2 regions of the Desulfovibrio inopinatus DSM 10711 genome follow, and region 1 is predicted to be linked to the other one. Evidence: riboswitches for the same ligand, from Rfam matches in the RefSeq annotation. Region 1 holds a riboswitch; the other holds the start of a gene.

Region 1 (7,478 bases):
GGATGCCAAAGAGGAAGATGCAATGGCCCTCATTACTTGCGGAACAACGGGCTATCTTTGGGGAGAGAGATGTCTTCTTGCGTATTCAGCCCTTCTCGTTGAGCAATGAGTGCACATGCGGTATTGTATTTTGAAATGATGATGTTGAATCGTTTGAGCTGCAATGCGAAGTGTGGTCCCTGTTTTTCTATTGTCTCAGAAAATTTTTCTGATGCGTATATATAAAGTTCTCTGTCAGCTGCATTGTATGATTCAGCAATGGCGATATCACTCTGTGTGATGTGTTCTTTCAATTCTTGACGGAGTGCATTGCGCTTCTCATAAATGATGGAGTCGAGACCAAGAAATGATTTCAGTAAGAGCAAACTTTCATTGAATCGTTCTTGTATACCAACGAATCCAAATCGTGTTGTGATGTTTTCTTTCGCGATGCGCAATGGCTCGTGAGGAAATTTGGTGAGATCGAAATCTTCACCGGATATCATGCGCGTCATGAAGTTCTTTCCACGGTATCGCAGCATTTTAGAATCGCTTGTAATATAATCTGAAAATGTGACACCATTCTCGTTGAGATACCGGTAGAGATGGTTGTTCGGCCATGTCTTCAGAAACACATACTCGGAAATGAGGCGTTGCACCGGGTCTCGGAGAAATGTGAAGACATTGACCGGTATGGAGTAGATTGTCGGTGGCGTGTACGATTGCAAAAAGAGATGACCCTGAATTAATTTCAGTTGGTCACGCTCTTCAGCACTCAATATGCGTTTTTGTTTATAATCATCCTCCCGATATATCGATAGAATCTCATGCTCCTCGAAATTATTTTTCAAGATGGAGTTGAGCGTGGTTCCGGCGGTTCTCGGTATATGAAGAAAAAAGAATGGTGTGCGCATGACGGCATTATAAAATGGACTTCCACTGAAAGCTAGCGGTTCGTCCTTCCTCATACGCTTGCACATAACGATGAAATCGGCGTGTTTACTATTTCACATGGCTGTTTATCCCAAAATTCTAGATTGTTACGGCGCGAGAATTGTATAAGAAGTGTCTCAATCACAATGCATATATAATGAAATTTTTGTAGGATTCATTGTATACAGATTGATACAGGCTTCATTGGAAGCCCCATCGACTGCACGCATATATGGTGAAGTCGATGGAGGATGTATTCCCCTAATCGCTTGCCAGATACGCTTCCTGCAAGACTTCAATGGGATGCTGGACCGGGTAGGCGCTCATTTGGTTGAATTGCAAACGGCAACTCAGACAATCGGTAACGAGATGGTCCGGAGAAAGGTGTTTGATATGGGCCATCAAACGGCTTCCCATTTGGATGGACGTATAATGGAATTCATTTTTGAATCCCATAATGCCGCCTAAGCCGCAGCAGTAGGACACGTTGTCGATAGCATCCATGGAGATGTCCGGGATGAGTTCCATGAGTTTGGCATAGGGGATGCCCATAGCTTGTTCCCGTTGGTGGCATGGCGCATAGTAAGCTTTTTTCCCTGGAATAGCCCCGAACTGCGTGGAGAGTTCTCCGTTGCGATGCAAGGAGAGCAGGAATTCTCCAAGGTCGAAGCAGTTAAGCGATACCTTGATGCGTTTGAGCGGATCAAGCGATGCAAAGTAGCCGTCATTCTTCATGATACTGCCGTATATCGTCTTGCTCAGCGTGCGAATGCGCATTTCCTGCACACGACCAAGGATACCGTCAGGAATCGGCACGGTTTTCAGGGCGGCTTGGATATTGTTGAAGGTGACATTGCAGAGCTTTGGGGCGTCAGGATCCTGCTGTTTCGCAGGGGAGAACTCCGGCACCATCAGGTTTCGGTCCGTCCCTCCGACCAGCGCCTGATATTCTTCCGCATAATAGGCTCGTTCCGGCAACGCTTTTTTCAGCAGATAGCCGCATGTCGGGCAGGATGTGACAATGCTATACCCATCGTCGATGAGTTCGCTCATAAGCGAAACCGTACGTTCTGCACTGGCAAGCGTTGTCGGGCGATCTCCCTCCAGCATGCTGGGCATGCCGCAACAGCCTTGTTTCGGTGGGTAATATACGGTGATATTATTGCGTTGCAGCACTTCGACTGCGGCCTGGGCAACTTCCGGGAAAAGGCGTCGAGCCGTGCAACCGGAGAAGAACGCGACTTTCTTGCCTTTGGTTTCGGACTGTGCAGCGGGCCGTGTATCCCATCCTTCTTTTTTTGCTATGGCGGGAAACGCTGTCCGAGGAATCAGGGGCAATTTGCGTTTGGCATGAATACCGGCGGTTTTTCTGATCAATCCTCCGGAAAGCGGGTGTTGCAACAGGGCGTTCGCAATTTGCGGAGCGGCACCGCATAATATCCCGAGACGTTCGACGTCTTCAAGAAGGCGCAGGGGCAACGGGAGGCCATCCCGTTCGATGAACATGGTTTTGGCCAAAAGGATATCCTGCCGGACATCATCGCAGGGGCACAGTGCGCAATAGTTGCAGCTCTCTGCCAATTCGCGCAATTCGGTTCCTGTGATCCGTTCTCCTGTTTCCTGTTCCCGGTCGACAAGGGCATAGAGTTTGGGAAAGAATAGGCAATTCGTTTCGTACATGTACCGACAGCAATCACAATCCAGGCACAAGTCGACGACTTTTCGCATCTGACGTTCGGCATTATCCATCTGCGTACTCATATGTGTTTCGCGACGACATCAGGCAGATTCGTCGCGTGTGTTGAGTGTGGTGAAAGGGAAATACGATTGATTCACGGAGAGCGGTGTTGTGTTGTTATTTTTAACATATATACGCGTGGGGAGTATGGCGGGTCAAGATAGGACCACGTGTTGTTTTCTGCAATGCGAACATCCGGAGAATATTGGTATGGAGATACCTGGGATTATGGGTGTCTTCCTGCTACATATGCTTGTTTTTCGCTGCATACTTTCCCATTACCCAAAGCAGAAGCACACAGATGAGCGCGCCAATCAGCGCTGCAGGAAGGATGGCCCATCCTGACGTACCGCCTTCAAGTCGCGACCAGATAATTTTAAGTGTGGCGGCTGCAATGACAATGAGCATGGCTAGCCTGATGTTTCGCATGAAGCATGCGATCCCCATGAAAAGGTAGGTCACGAGTACCGCAATCCAGCCGAGCACGGTGAACGTTGTGATATCGCCGTAGAGATAAGCGTATTCCGACTGGAGAAACGCCGTGACGTGTGGATCAGGATTTTGGGGTGGTGGAAACCAGCCCATGGATGTTGCCATGGCAAAAATGGAAAACGCCATGCCACCGAAAGATTTTTTCCAGGCAAAGAAACAAAACGGCAGCAAGAGCAGGGGGCGGATATACCAACTCCATACATTGTGATGCCGCGCCCACATCCAATCAAAGAATGTGGGCGAAAACATCATGAGCAGGATGAACGCGAGGGTGCCGACTGAAAAAACGATTGCGAGAATGACATCACGTGCTTTCGACATAGGTTTCCTTGGGTGTCCACTGGAATGCGTACATCCCTCGTGGGGGTTGGGTCTTTGAATGAGGAATATTGCAAAATTTTTCGTAATTGCTTTCAAAAATTTTATGGTTCCCTGTCAACGCGTATTTTTCGGTCCCCTTATGAGATGAGGATGGGGAAGGATCGTCTTGCGTCCTGCTACAGCTTGAGGTACTTGCCTGCCTCACCACGATGTTCTTCAGGTGGCCACAGGCCATAACAGGGAATCCGGTGCAAATCCGGAGCGGTCCCGCCGCTGTCATCCTCATGGACGTGTGATCCTCAAACGCCACTGCCGTCAGGCGGGAAGGCGGATCATACGAGGATAGCCAGAAGACCTGCCTGAAGCATTTCCTGCCCGCTACGGTTCGCGGAGCCCGTAGAGGGACTTGAATGGACACACCATATAACTGTTGTCGCGGTTTTTCGGTTCTGCCGTTGGACCTCGCGTCGGCAACATCATCAAGCAGTTAAGCCGTGATCACTTTTTTCTGTGCCGGCTCTTTCCGCGTCGCTGCTTGTGTCATGATTTTTTATGCCCAGCAAAATTCTCAAGCGTGATGGTTGTATCGAAACCTGGTCGACCAAGCGAATCGGCAATGCCATTTTCAAAGCACTCAATGGAAGTGGCATCAAAGACCCGTTACTTGCGGACCGATTGGCCAGAAAAGTCGAGCAGAAGCTCAAAGAAGCAGACGTCGACATCCCCGAACAAGAAGAAGTGCAGGACATGGTTCAGCAGGTGCTCATGGAAGCACGGCTGTACAAGGTGGCCGAGCGCTACATTATTTATCGGGAAAAACGTCGTGAACTGCGTTCTCAAAACGCCGCCTATTTGGACATTGCCGGTGTAACGGACAGTTATTTGAACAATGTCGACTGGCGCGTAAATGAAAATTCCAACATGGTCCATTCCTATCAGGGGCTTATTTTGCACATGGCCGGTGCCGTTCAGGCTCGGTATATGCTGGAAAGATATCCTGAAGAAGTCCGCATGGCCCATACCCACGGCTACTTCCATATTCACGACCTGTCATTTGGACTCGCAGGATATTGCTCCGGTTGGAGTTTGCGGGATCTGCTCTTGGAAGGGTTCAATTTGCGGGATAGGTGCTCCTCGACACCGGCCAAGCATTTTGACGCTGCGTGCGGGCAAATAGTCAATTTTCTCGGAACACTGCAAAATGAATGGGCTGGGGCGCAAGCCTTCAACAACGTTGATACATACCTGGCTCCCTTTATTCGATACGACAACTTGAATTACAACGATGTAAAGCAACAGATTCAAAAGTTGCTGCATAATCTGAATGCGACATCTCGTTGGGGCGGGCAGAGTCCGTTCACGAATTTCACGTTCGATTTTTCACCCCCGGCACACATCGCCAACGAAGCCGTTATTATCGGCGGCGAGTTGCAAGACTCGACCTATGGTGAGTATGCCGAGGAAATGGCCATGATCAACCGGGCGTTCCTCGAAATCATGTTGGAAGGCGACGCCGATGGCCGCATTTTCTCCTTTCCAATTCCCACGTATAACGTGACCGAAGACTTTCCCTGGGATTCCGTGGAAGGGAAACTTCTCATGAAGATGACCGCGAAATACGGTGCACCGTATTTCCAGAACTTCATTAATTCCGATCTGAATCCGGAAGATGTGCGCTCCATGTGCTGCCGCCTGCAAATGGACTTGCGAGAGATTCGCAAGAAAACCGGTGGATTGTTTGGCGCCGGGGATTTGACCGGGTCCATCGGGGTCGTGACCCTGAACCTTCCCAAGTTGGCCTATCTTGCCCATAACGAAGAAGATTTCCTGGACTTGATCACGGAATATGCTTCGTTGGCGAGTGAGTCCTTGGAGTTCAAACGGAAAGTGGTGCAGAAGAATCTTGATGCAGGCATGTTTCCGTTTTCTCGGCGGTATTTGAAGAATGGTTTCAAAGGTCATTTTTCGACCATTGGCTTGATCGGTGGTCACGAAGCCTGCATGAACCTGTTGGGCAAAGGCATCGAAAGCCCCTCCGGTATGCGCTTGATGAAACGTATACTCAATCATCTGAGAAGTCTTGTTGTGCAATTTCAGGAAGAAACAGGAAACTTGTACAACCTGGAAGCCACGCCCGGAGAAGGCACATGCTATCGACTCGCAAAGATCGATAAAGCATTGTATGCCGATATTTATACGTCCGGCAATGGAACGCCGTATTATACCAATTCGACACTCTTGCCGGTTGGTATTAGCTCCGATGTGTTCTTTTCACTGGAACACCAAAATGATTTGCAGACGCTCTACAATGGCGGTACGGTTTTTCACACCTTTTTGGGTGAAGCCGTTCCCAACGAAGAGAGTATTCAGCGTTTCCTTTTGAAAGCCATGAGTATGACCAAGATTCCCTATATCTCCGTGACACCGACATTCTCGGTCTGTGAGAATCATGGGTATCTCTATGGCGAACAGTTCCGTTGTCCGACATGTGATCGGGAAACCGAAGTCTATACGCGTGTCGTGGGATACTATCGCCCGGTCAATCGCTGGAATAAGGGCAAACAGGAAGAATACAAGGATCGGACGGAATACGCGATGGAAGTGCTTTGTAAAACAGCGTAAAATACGGTCTCAATGATTCTCGATGCCAATCAGATTGCCTCTATCAGGCAAAACAACGACGAAGAACTCCGCGGGGGTAGCCGTGCTACACACGGCTACCCCGCGCACACCATTCAAAATCTGCTCCATACCATCGAAGCCTTGAAAAAGGAAAAACGCAAGTGGAAGAAACTGGCGCAGTCCAGAGGAAAACTTCTTGAAGAGATTGGAGCATTGGCGTCGCAGGTAAATCACGACTGAGACACAATCAGTCTGTATCCGTACTGCGTTTTCAAATGGCCCTATGGAAGAGTGTTCTTTCATAGGGCCATCCTTGTCAGAGGAGCTTGACCGCCGTTATTTGCCTCGCTACGGTTTTATCATGGTAAACACGTGTTTCTTCTTTTCTGAGGAACGCTCTCCATTTGTATTTTTGAGCTGTCAGCCCTGTGTCTCGTCGAGTCGGGGAAATGCTCATGAAGGCTCCTTGCGCTTTCCGATGGCGGCGTTATGTCGGTTTCGGGGGCGCCTGTATTTCCTTTGCAAGAGAGTGCACATGAATTGCTCACGCGTGGTCGTGGGCTATGCGTGAAGAATTTGAAACAAGGAGTGAATTGATGACGTTAGATTCTTCTCGGGATGGGAATGCTGCCTTGCCCGAGACGCTGAATGGTGCTGAATCGCTTGTTGCCACACTGGTTGATAGTGGCATTGAGGTCTGTTTTGCCAATCCGGGTACGTCGGAAATGCATTTTGTTTGTGCGCTCGACCATATTCCCGGCATGCGTTCGGTGCTTTGTCTGTTTGAAGGCGTCGTGACCGGTGCGGCTGATGGATATGCCCGCATGGCAGGAAAACCGGCTTGTACGTTGCTCCACCTTGGGCCGGGATTCGCCAACGGCATGGCCAATATTCATAATGCACGGAAAGGGCAAACGCCGATGGTGAATATCGTCGGTGATCATGCCACCACACATGAGCGCTATGATGCGCCATTGACCTCAAACGTCGTCGGTTTTGCCGAAGCCATTTCCCATTGGGTGCATCGGTCGAAAAGCTCACGCAATGTTGCGGTAGATGCTGCCCGCGCAGTTCAAGCGGCGCGTCAGTCTCCCGGTCAGGTGGCGACGTTAATTCTCCCTGCCGATGCTTCGTGGTTGCCAGCGGAACGACCTGCGCCACGGCTTGATGTCTGCCCGGCGGGAGTCGTGTCCGATGCGGCGATTGATGCCGCTGCACAGGCGCTTTCCAGCGGAAAGAAAACAGCAATTCTGATGCGTGGGAGTGTACTCTATGAGGAAGGACTCCACGCAGCCGGCTGCATTGCCGCCAAAGTGGGCGCGACATTGTTCTGTGATACGTTTACTCCACGGATGCGCGCAGGGGCTGGTGCGCCAATTGTTGAGCGGCTGCC
Region 2 (7,478 bases), on a different contig from region 1:
CTTATTAACTCCTTGTTACCGGCATTTGCCGACTGGTTTGTGTTCACATTGTGTGGACTGACTCCAAGCTGGCGACTCGTCGGGATTCGAGCAGTCTCTGACATGGGAACAGTCTATTGAATTCGAATTGGATGCAGTTTATGACATCGTCGGGAAAGTTTGGAAATATGTGGTACTTGGTATCACTGTCAGTGCCTGTATCCATGGGCATATGCCTGAAGGCTACCTGACTGACATCATGGATGAGCAATCATGGTGGTCCGTTCCCGTCGCTGTCGTCATCGGTATCCCCATGTACACCAACGCTGCTGGCGTTATTCCTATCCTTGATGCCCTGCTTGCAAAGGGAGCAGCGTTGGGCACGGCGCTCGCGTTCATGATAAGTGTCATCGCCTTATTTTTCCCCGAAATGGTCATCCTGAGAAAAGTACTGAAACCAAGGCTCATCGCTACGTTTATCGACGTCGTCGGTACCGGAATCCTGTTTGTCGGCTACCTATTCAATATTGGTCGTCTAACTCTCAACAGCACCACGACGTCCGCACCAGGCGAAACCACGGGTGCTTCGACACAATTCAAGGAGAATTCTATGAAACTCATTCAAATTCTAGGACTGGGATGCCCCCGGTGCAATGAATTGGAGAGCTTGGTTTATGCAGTGCTGGCAGAAAACGGTCTCGAAGCCCATGTCGAAAAAGTTAAGGATATGCAAACCATGGCTACACTCGGCGTTTTTACGACACCGGCTTTGGTCATCGACGGTGAGGTCAAGTCTGCCGGTCGCTCCCCTTCGAAAGAAGAAATTACCAAGTGGATAAAATAATAGTGAAATCAATCTCGCCGGCCGTCATGCAACGGCCGGCGAAATATTAATTGTCCATCTGGCGAGAATAGAACACACCATACCCGGAACCAACCATAACAAATATATCTCCCAAGTCCCATACATGTTCATCAAGTCCCTTAAATGTGGGGTCCCCGAGTTTCTCGACCACTTTTGCTTCAATACCTGATCTATCGAGAATCGTATAATCTAAAACAAGCCCGACGAGTTTATCACTGCTATTGCAGGTAAACAGTTTGCGTTTGACGCGAATTTCGTCGATGGCAGGCAATTCATCGTCATCTTTGGAATAAAATGTATACGGGCACGCATTCACCGCTTCCGGATCATACACCAACGAAAATGTCTTTGCTGTATTGTCAAATTCAAAGCACATATCCACTTTTTTCCATTCCTCACCCGAAAAAGCTTTGGAACATGTTGTGCCCCATGCATACTGCTTGAGCCCTTTATGAATATCCTGACACATTCCTAAACGTACTCCACCCCAAAGGCTCCATGCCATCAAAACAATAACGGCTGTCCATTTTGTCATACCATCCCCCCTCCAGCTTCACGCCAGAATACATGTTTTCACGAATACACCATGTCACCCCGCAAGATAAGACTGTGGGAGCAGCGTTCAACGTTTCTATCGTAGGCATATGTTTGCTCCATTTTCGCAAAGAGTAAAGCAGCATATCGTACTTTCATTCCACAATTGACTTTATTTCTGCTTCAGCCAATCATATCACCTATGAACACCATACGACATCGAATCGTTTTTCCACGTTGGAAGTTCTGGCCTCGCCAATCATTTCTTCTTATTGGCATTGTGCTCGTCGTGGGATTTTCTCTGGCATCAATCTTCGCTCCATTCCTCACTGCATACGACCCGAACGCCATCAATGTTGATGTGATCTTGCAAGCCCCGAGTCCGAATCATCTCCTGGGGACCGACAGTTTAGGACGCGATGTTTGGGCTCGCCTTCTCTATGGTGGACGTATTTCTCTCTGGGTCGGATTTGCCGCAGTCGGTGTTGCGATTACCATTGGCCTTGTTATGGGCCTTCTGGCCGGCTACTTTGGTGGAGTTGTCGATGAAACCATCATGCGCTTTGTCGATGTCATGCTCTGCTTTCCGTCTTTCTTCCTTATTTTGGCGGTCATCGCATTCCTGGAACCGTCGCTCGTAAACATCATGATCGTCATCGGGCTCACTTCATGGATGGGCGTTGCCCGACTCGTTCGAGCCGACACCCTCAGTCTGAAGCAGCGCGATTTCATCGCAGCATCGCGTCTCCAAGGTGGAGGGTCTTTGCATATCATGGTTCATCACATTGTGCCCAATGCCTTAGGGCCGATTCTTGTTTCTGCAACCCTTGGCGTTGCCGGCGCTATACTCACGGAATCGGGACTAAGCTTTCTCGGTCTTGGTGTACAACCCCCAACGGCCAGTTGGGGCAACATGCTCATGGATGGTAAAGATGTCATGGGTATTGCACCATGGCTGGCCACCTTCCCCGGTTTGGCAATTTTACTGACCGTCGTCGGCTACAACATTGTTGGGGAAGCCCTTCGTGATCGATTCGATCCTCGTCAACATACGACACGATAGATTTCTCGTTCCACATTTTTGCAAAAGCGTTTCTTCTCATATCGTTGGTCTTTATCAAATGCAGAGGAACGTGTAGACAGACAAATATTTTTCGGCCACCTCACGTGCGCGCAATCCCTTCCAAACTCTAGCCAACGGGAGATGACATGCGGCTGAACGAACACCAAGGCAAAGAACTCCTCTCTGAGTACGGTATTGCCGTACCGGAAGGTGTCATCATGGGAAAAAACAACGGAGGGACAACTCTTCTCCCGTTTGACCCACCGTATGTCGTGAAATCCCAAGTTCTCAGCGGAGGTCGGGGAAAAGCAGGTGGAATTATCATGGTGGATGAGCCACGCTCTCTGGACCAAGCAATACAACAGGTGCTTTTAACACCCGTCGCCGGGACTACTCCACCGTATGTCCGTATTGAAGGACAACTTTCGTTTGAACGCGAATACTATCTCAGTCTCTCGGTATCTCGAGATAAAAAATCCCTGGTTTTTATCTGCGGACGCCATGGCGGTATTGATGTGGAGTCCGCCGATACAGACAATCTTCTCGTTCAAACCGTTTCACTGCCCGAAGGGCTTGGTTCTTGGCAAGTCCGACGTGCGTTCTTTCACTTAGGGTGCGAAAAAGCACTTTGGCCCGGTTTCTTGGTGCTCACGACGCATCTCTTTCAGGCGGTATGGGAAAATGGCTTGCTTTTGGCGGAAATCAACCCACTTGTTGTCGTCGATGGAGAATGGACTGCCCTCGACGCCAAAGTTGAAATCGGCGACAATGCATTGGCTCTCTCCCCAAATCCAAATCGATTCCACCTCTCCGCCTATCTCTCCGAACGAGAAAATCTCGCCCGCGCCGTGGGTCTTCCATTCCATACCTTGGATGGTTGCGTTGGGCTTGTCGCCAATGGAGCCGGTCTGGCCATGGCGACCATGGATATACTCAATGCGTCCGGTCTCCGTGCCGCCAATTTTCTCGATCTCGGAGGTGCTGCGGACAGTGAGCGCATGAAGACCGCATTTCGACTCCTTTTTGACGATACCCAGGTCGAAGCCGTTTTTATCAATTTTTTCGGTGGAATTCTTTCCTGTGCAAGTGTTGCCTTTGCCATGACCGAGGCCCTTGAACAAAATGCTCCCCCGAAACCCCTCGTCGCCCGCTTGGCGGGGAATTCTGCCCAGGAAGGCCGTCAAATTCTTTCCTCTCTTCCCGGCGTTCTGCAAGCCAATGATACGGCCGAAGCCGTCAGGCTCCTGACAAAAGCCTTCGGTGCCAAACCATCACATGGATCAATTTCTGACTTCGCATTCAGCACCCCCAAAACGCTCCCCTTCCAAACGGCATCTGCGATGCCCAAATCGTTACCTCACCCCACAGGTCCAGCGCTCCCGAAAGCTGCCGAAACGAAAATTCTCATTCAAGGTATCACCGGACGCGTCGCCGGACACCATACCCGACTTATGCTTGATGCCGGTACCAATATTGTGGCTGGCGTCACGCCATTCAAAGGAGGAGCATCCGTTTGCGGCATCCCCGTCTATGACAGCGTTGCGCAAGCCGTCCATCACCATGGCGCAACGGTCAGCGTTATCTTTGTCCCGGCTGCATTTGCCCCGGACACGGTATTGGAAGCCGCCGATGCCGGTATTGAGACTGTTATTCTCATTACCGAAGGTATTCCTCAGTTACCGATGCTTGCACTCCTCTCCCGACTTGACCAAACCTCAACCCGTCTTATCGGCCCCAATACCCCCGGAATCATCGTTCCAGGAGCATTCAAAGCGGGGATTATGCCGACGGATCCATTCCGACCGGGACGCGTGGCGGTTCTCTCGCGAAGCGGAACGTTGACGTACGAAGCGGCCGCCCATCTCAGCAGCCGTGGGCTTGGACAATCCATTTGCATCGGAGTGGGGGGAGACCCGTTTATCGGATCCTCTTTTGCTGATCTCTTGCCACATCTTTTGGCCGATGACACGACGGATGCCATTCTCATGCTTGGTGAAGTTGGAGGCAAAGCCGAGGAGGAGGCTGGCCGTATTTATGCCGAATGCGGCGCGCCCAAACCCATGGCAGCCTTTATTGCCGGATTGAGCGCCCCTCCGGGAAAACGCCTCGGACACGCTGGAGCTATTATCGAATCCGCTGGCGATGCCCAGTCCAAAGTACGCAGTTTGCACGATGCCGGAATTCCCGTTTTCGACCAACTCGACAAGCTGGCCGACGCCCTCGCCACCACCATGGCACGATAAGGTTGGTTCCTTGCACGTCTTGACCGAAAGACACGCTGCACGATACAGAAAGCGCGGGTGCTCATCATGAGCTGAAAAGGGAATCCCGTGAAAATCGGGAGCGGACCCGCCGCCGTAAACTCCAATGTTGCCACGTTCCTTGTGTGTCACTGGGAAAACCTGGGAAGGCCGAACGTGGTGGAGTAAGCCGGAAGACCTGCCCGACGAATAAGGATATGGTGTGACGGCAACGGGCTTTTTGCCGATCATACGACCAGGGCAAAAAAACGTCTTGTCCTTCTTGAGGCATTGCCGATGGAAGGACTTTTTTATCGGCCCATCACAAAGCCCGCGACCTTTCCGAGGTATGCATGTTTCAACGTCTTTTCTCGACAATCATTCTACTGCTGATTCTTTGTGCTTTCCCAACAATGCAGGCCTATTGCGGCCATGATGGTCCTAAACAAGATAAACCGGGAATTCTTGTTGTCGCATTTGGTACCACGATGCCCACGGCAGAAAAAGCGCTTCAGCACATTGAAGGTGTCATCAAAAAAACCTTCCCCAACGTACCAGTGCGCATGGCCTATTCATCAAAAATCGTTCGGGCCAAAATCGCTCGGGAGCAACACCGGAATATCGCGTCACCAGCCGAAGCACTTGCACAGATGAAAGATGAAAATTTTACCCACGTCGCGGTCCAATCGCTTCACAGCATTCCAGGTGAGGAATATCATAACCTACTGAAAACAGCTTACGCTTTTCCAACGATGGGCAAGAGCATGCAACAGGTTGTCATGGGAATGCCCCTCATGGCGACATCCACCGATCTCGAAAAGGTCGCCGATGCGATCATGGCCTGTCTGCCCGCTGACCGAAAACCCAATGAAGCCATTGTCCTTATGGGACACGGAACACACCATCCAGCCGACGTCTATTATGCGGCTCTCCAGTATCATCTCGCCAAGCGAGACCCCAATATTTTTGTCGGAACGGTTGAAGGCTTCCCAACGCTCGACGACGTAATCGAAAAGCTCAAAAAAAATGGCCTGACCAAGGCCTGGCTCATGCCGTTAATGTCCGTGGCGGGTGATCATGCCAATAATGATATGGCCGGCGACGAGCCCGATTCATGGAAGTCCATTCTTGATAAAAACGGCATCACGAGTGTACCAGTGCTCACAGGGCTGGCAGACTATGACCAGCTGGTCGCCATATGGGTTGATCATCTCAAAACAGCCTATTCTCAACTCAATATCAAGTCTCACTAACATCGTCGGGGGGCGTACGCCCCCCGCTTATTCATGACACGCTCGTGTAAGCGTCTTTGTAATTATCGATACTATTGCAGAGCCTGCGCAACGGCTACAGCAACAGCCACAGTTGCCCCGACCATGGGATTGTTCCCCATACCGATCAGTCCCATCATTTCAACATGTGCCGGAACCGACGACGATCCCGCAAATTGGGCATCGCAATGCATTCGTCCCATCGTATCGGTCATACCGTACGATGCCGAGCCGGCTTTCATATTATCCGGGTGCAACGTACGTCCGGTGCCGCCTCCCGAAGCAACAGAAAAATACGGTTTTCCCTGACTGAGGCGTTCTTTTTTATAAATGGCGGCCACGGGATGTGTAAACCGCGTCGGATTGGTCGAGTTTCCCGTGATGGACGCATCCACACCTTCGTGATGATTGATGGCTACCCCTTCACGGACATCATCGGCTCCAAAACACCGCACATCACCACGATCACTCTGGGAGTAGCGAGTTTCAGAAACGATATTCAACTCTCCCGTTTCATAAACAAAACGGGTTTTGACGTGCGTAAATCCGTTGATTCGAGAAATGATATGAGCCGCGTCTTTCCCCAATCCATTGAGAATGACGCGCAAAGGTTGTGTTCGTGCTTTGTTGGCGAAATGCACAATACCCAAGGCACCTTCAGCCGCTGCAAACGATTCATGACCGGCAATAAACGCAAAGCACGCTGTCTCTTCCGACAGTAACATTGCCGCCAAATTACCATGGCCGAGGCCAACCTGACGCTGATCGGCAACTGATTTCGGTATACAAAACGACTGTAATCCTTCCCCAATTGCTTTCGCCGCATCCGTCGCTTTGCTGGTCTTCTTCGCTATGGCAATGGCTGCACCGAGCGTATACGCCCAACAGGCGTTTTCAAAACAGATTTCCTGAATCGAACGCACCATTGCTGCGGGATCGACGCCTTTTGAAAGACAGAGCTGACGTGCATCGGCCAACTCTTTGAGTCCATAGTGCTTCAGGGTCGTTTCGATAGACGGCATGCGACGCTGTTGATTTTCAAACAGTTCCATGTCTGCCCCTCCCTACGCTTTGCGCGGGTTAAGCGTTCGCACGGCTTCATCAAATCGACCGTATTCCCCGGAAGCCTTTTCAAGAGCCTGCGCCGGATCAACGCCTTCTTCAATCAGCGCCATCATGCGACCGATATTGACATAGCTGTAGCCTATAATTTCATCATTGGCATCGAGCCCGATACGACGCACATAGCCTTCTGTTATTTCAAGGTATCGTGGGCCTTTAAGTCTACTACTGTACATGGTCCCGACTTGACTGCGCAATGTCTTGCCAAGATCTTCAAGAGCAGCCCCCACAGGAAGACCATTTTCTGAGAATGCCGTTTGACTCCGGCCATACACAATCTGGTTGAAGAGTTCACGCATAGCCGTATTGATAGCATCGCAGACCAAATCGGTATTCAACGCTTCAAGGATGGTTTTCCCCGGCAAAATCTCCGCGGCCATGGCTGCGGAATGCGTAGCGCCTGT

Evidence for each region. A riboswitch is a leader RNA that binds a small molecule or an ion and turns the genes downstream of it on or off. The one in region 1 is predicted to bind cobalamin.
Region 2: another riboswitch for cobalamin. It lies ahead of G451_RS0125620 (sirohydrochlorin cobaltochelatase); the one in region 1 lies ahead of G451_RS0103495 (ribonucleoside triphosphate reductase).

Annotation. Positions count from the first base shown of each region.
Region 1 covers NZ_AUBP01000002.1:257,389-264,866, forward strand. Annotated here, with positions in the region: gene G451_RS0103480 (sulfotransferase family 2 domain-containing protein) at 33-947, opposite strand; gene G451_RS0103485 (heterodisulfide reductase-related iron-sulfur binding cluster) at 1,174-2,673, opposite strand; gene G451_RS0103490 (hypothetical protein) at 2,894-3,463, opposite strand; cobalamin riboswitch at 3,665-3,840, shown strand; gene G451_RS0103495 (ribonucleoside triphosphate reductase) at 4,016-6,085, shown strand; gene G451_RS0103500 (hypothetical protein) at 6,098-6,325, shown strand; gene G451_RS0103510 (acetolactate synthase large subunit) at 6,682-7,478, shown strand, end outside.
Region 2 covers NZ_KE386882.1:76,139-83,616, forward strand. Annotated here, with positions in the region: partial or broken gene G451_RS31810 (permease) at 119-505, shown strand; gene G451_RS34740 (thioredoxin family protein) at 590-823, shown strand; gene G451_RS0125605 (hypothetical protein) at 870-1,379, opposite strand; gene G451_RS0125610 (ABC transporter permease) at 1,581-2,441, shown strand; gene sucD (succinate--CoA ligase subunit alpha) at 2,588-4,684, shown strand; cobalamin riboswitch at 4,723-4,902, shown strand; gene G451_RS0125620 (sirohydrochlorin cobaltochelatase) at 5,035-5,934, shown strand; gene G451_RS0125625 (GGGtGRT protein) at 6,006-7,004, opposite strand; gene G451_RS0125630 (iron-sulfur cluster assembly scaffold protein) at 7,017-7,478, opposite strand, start outside.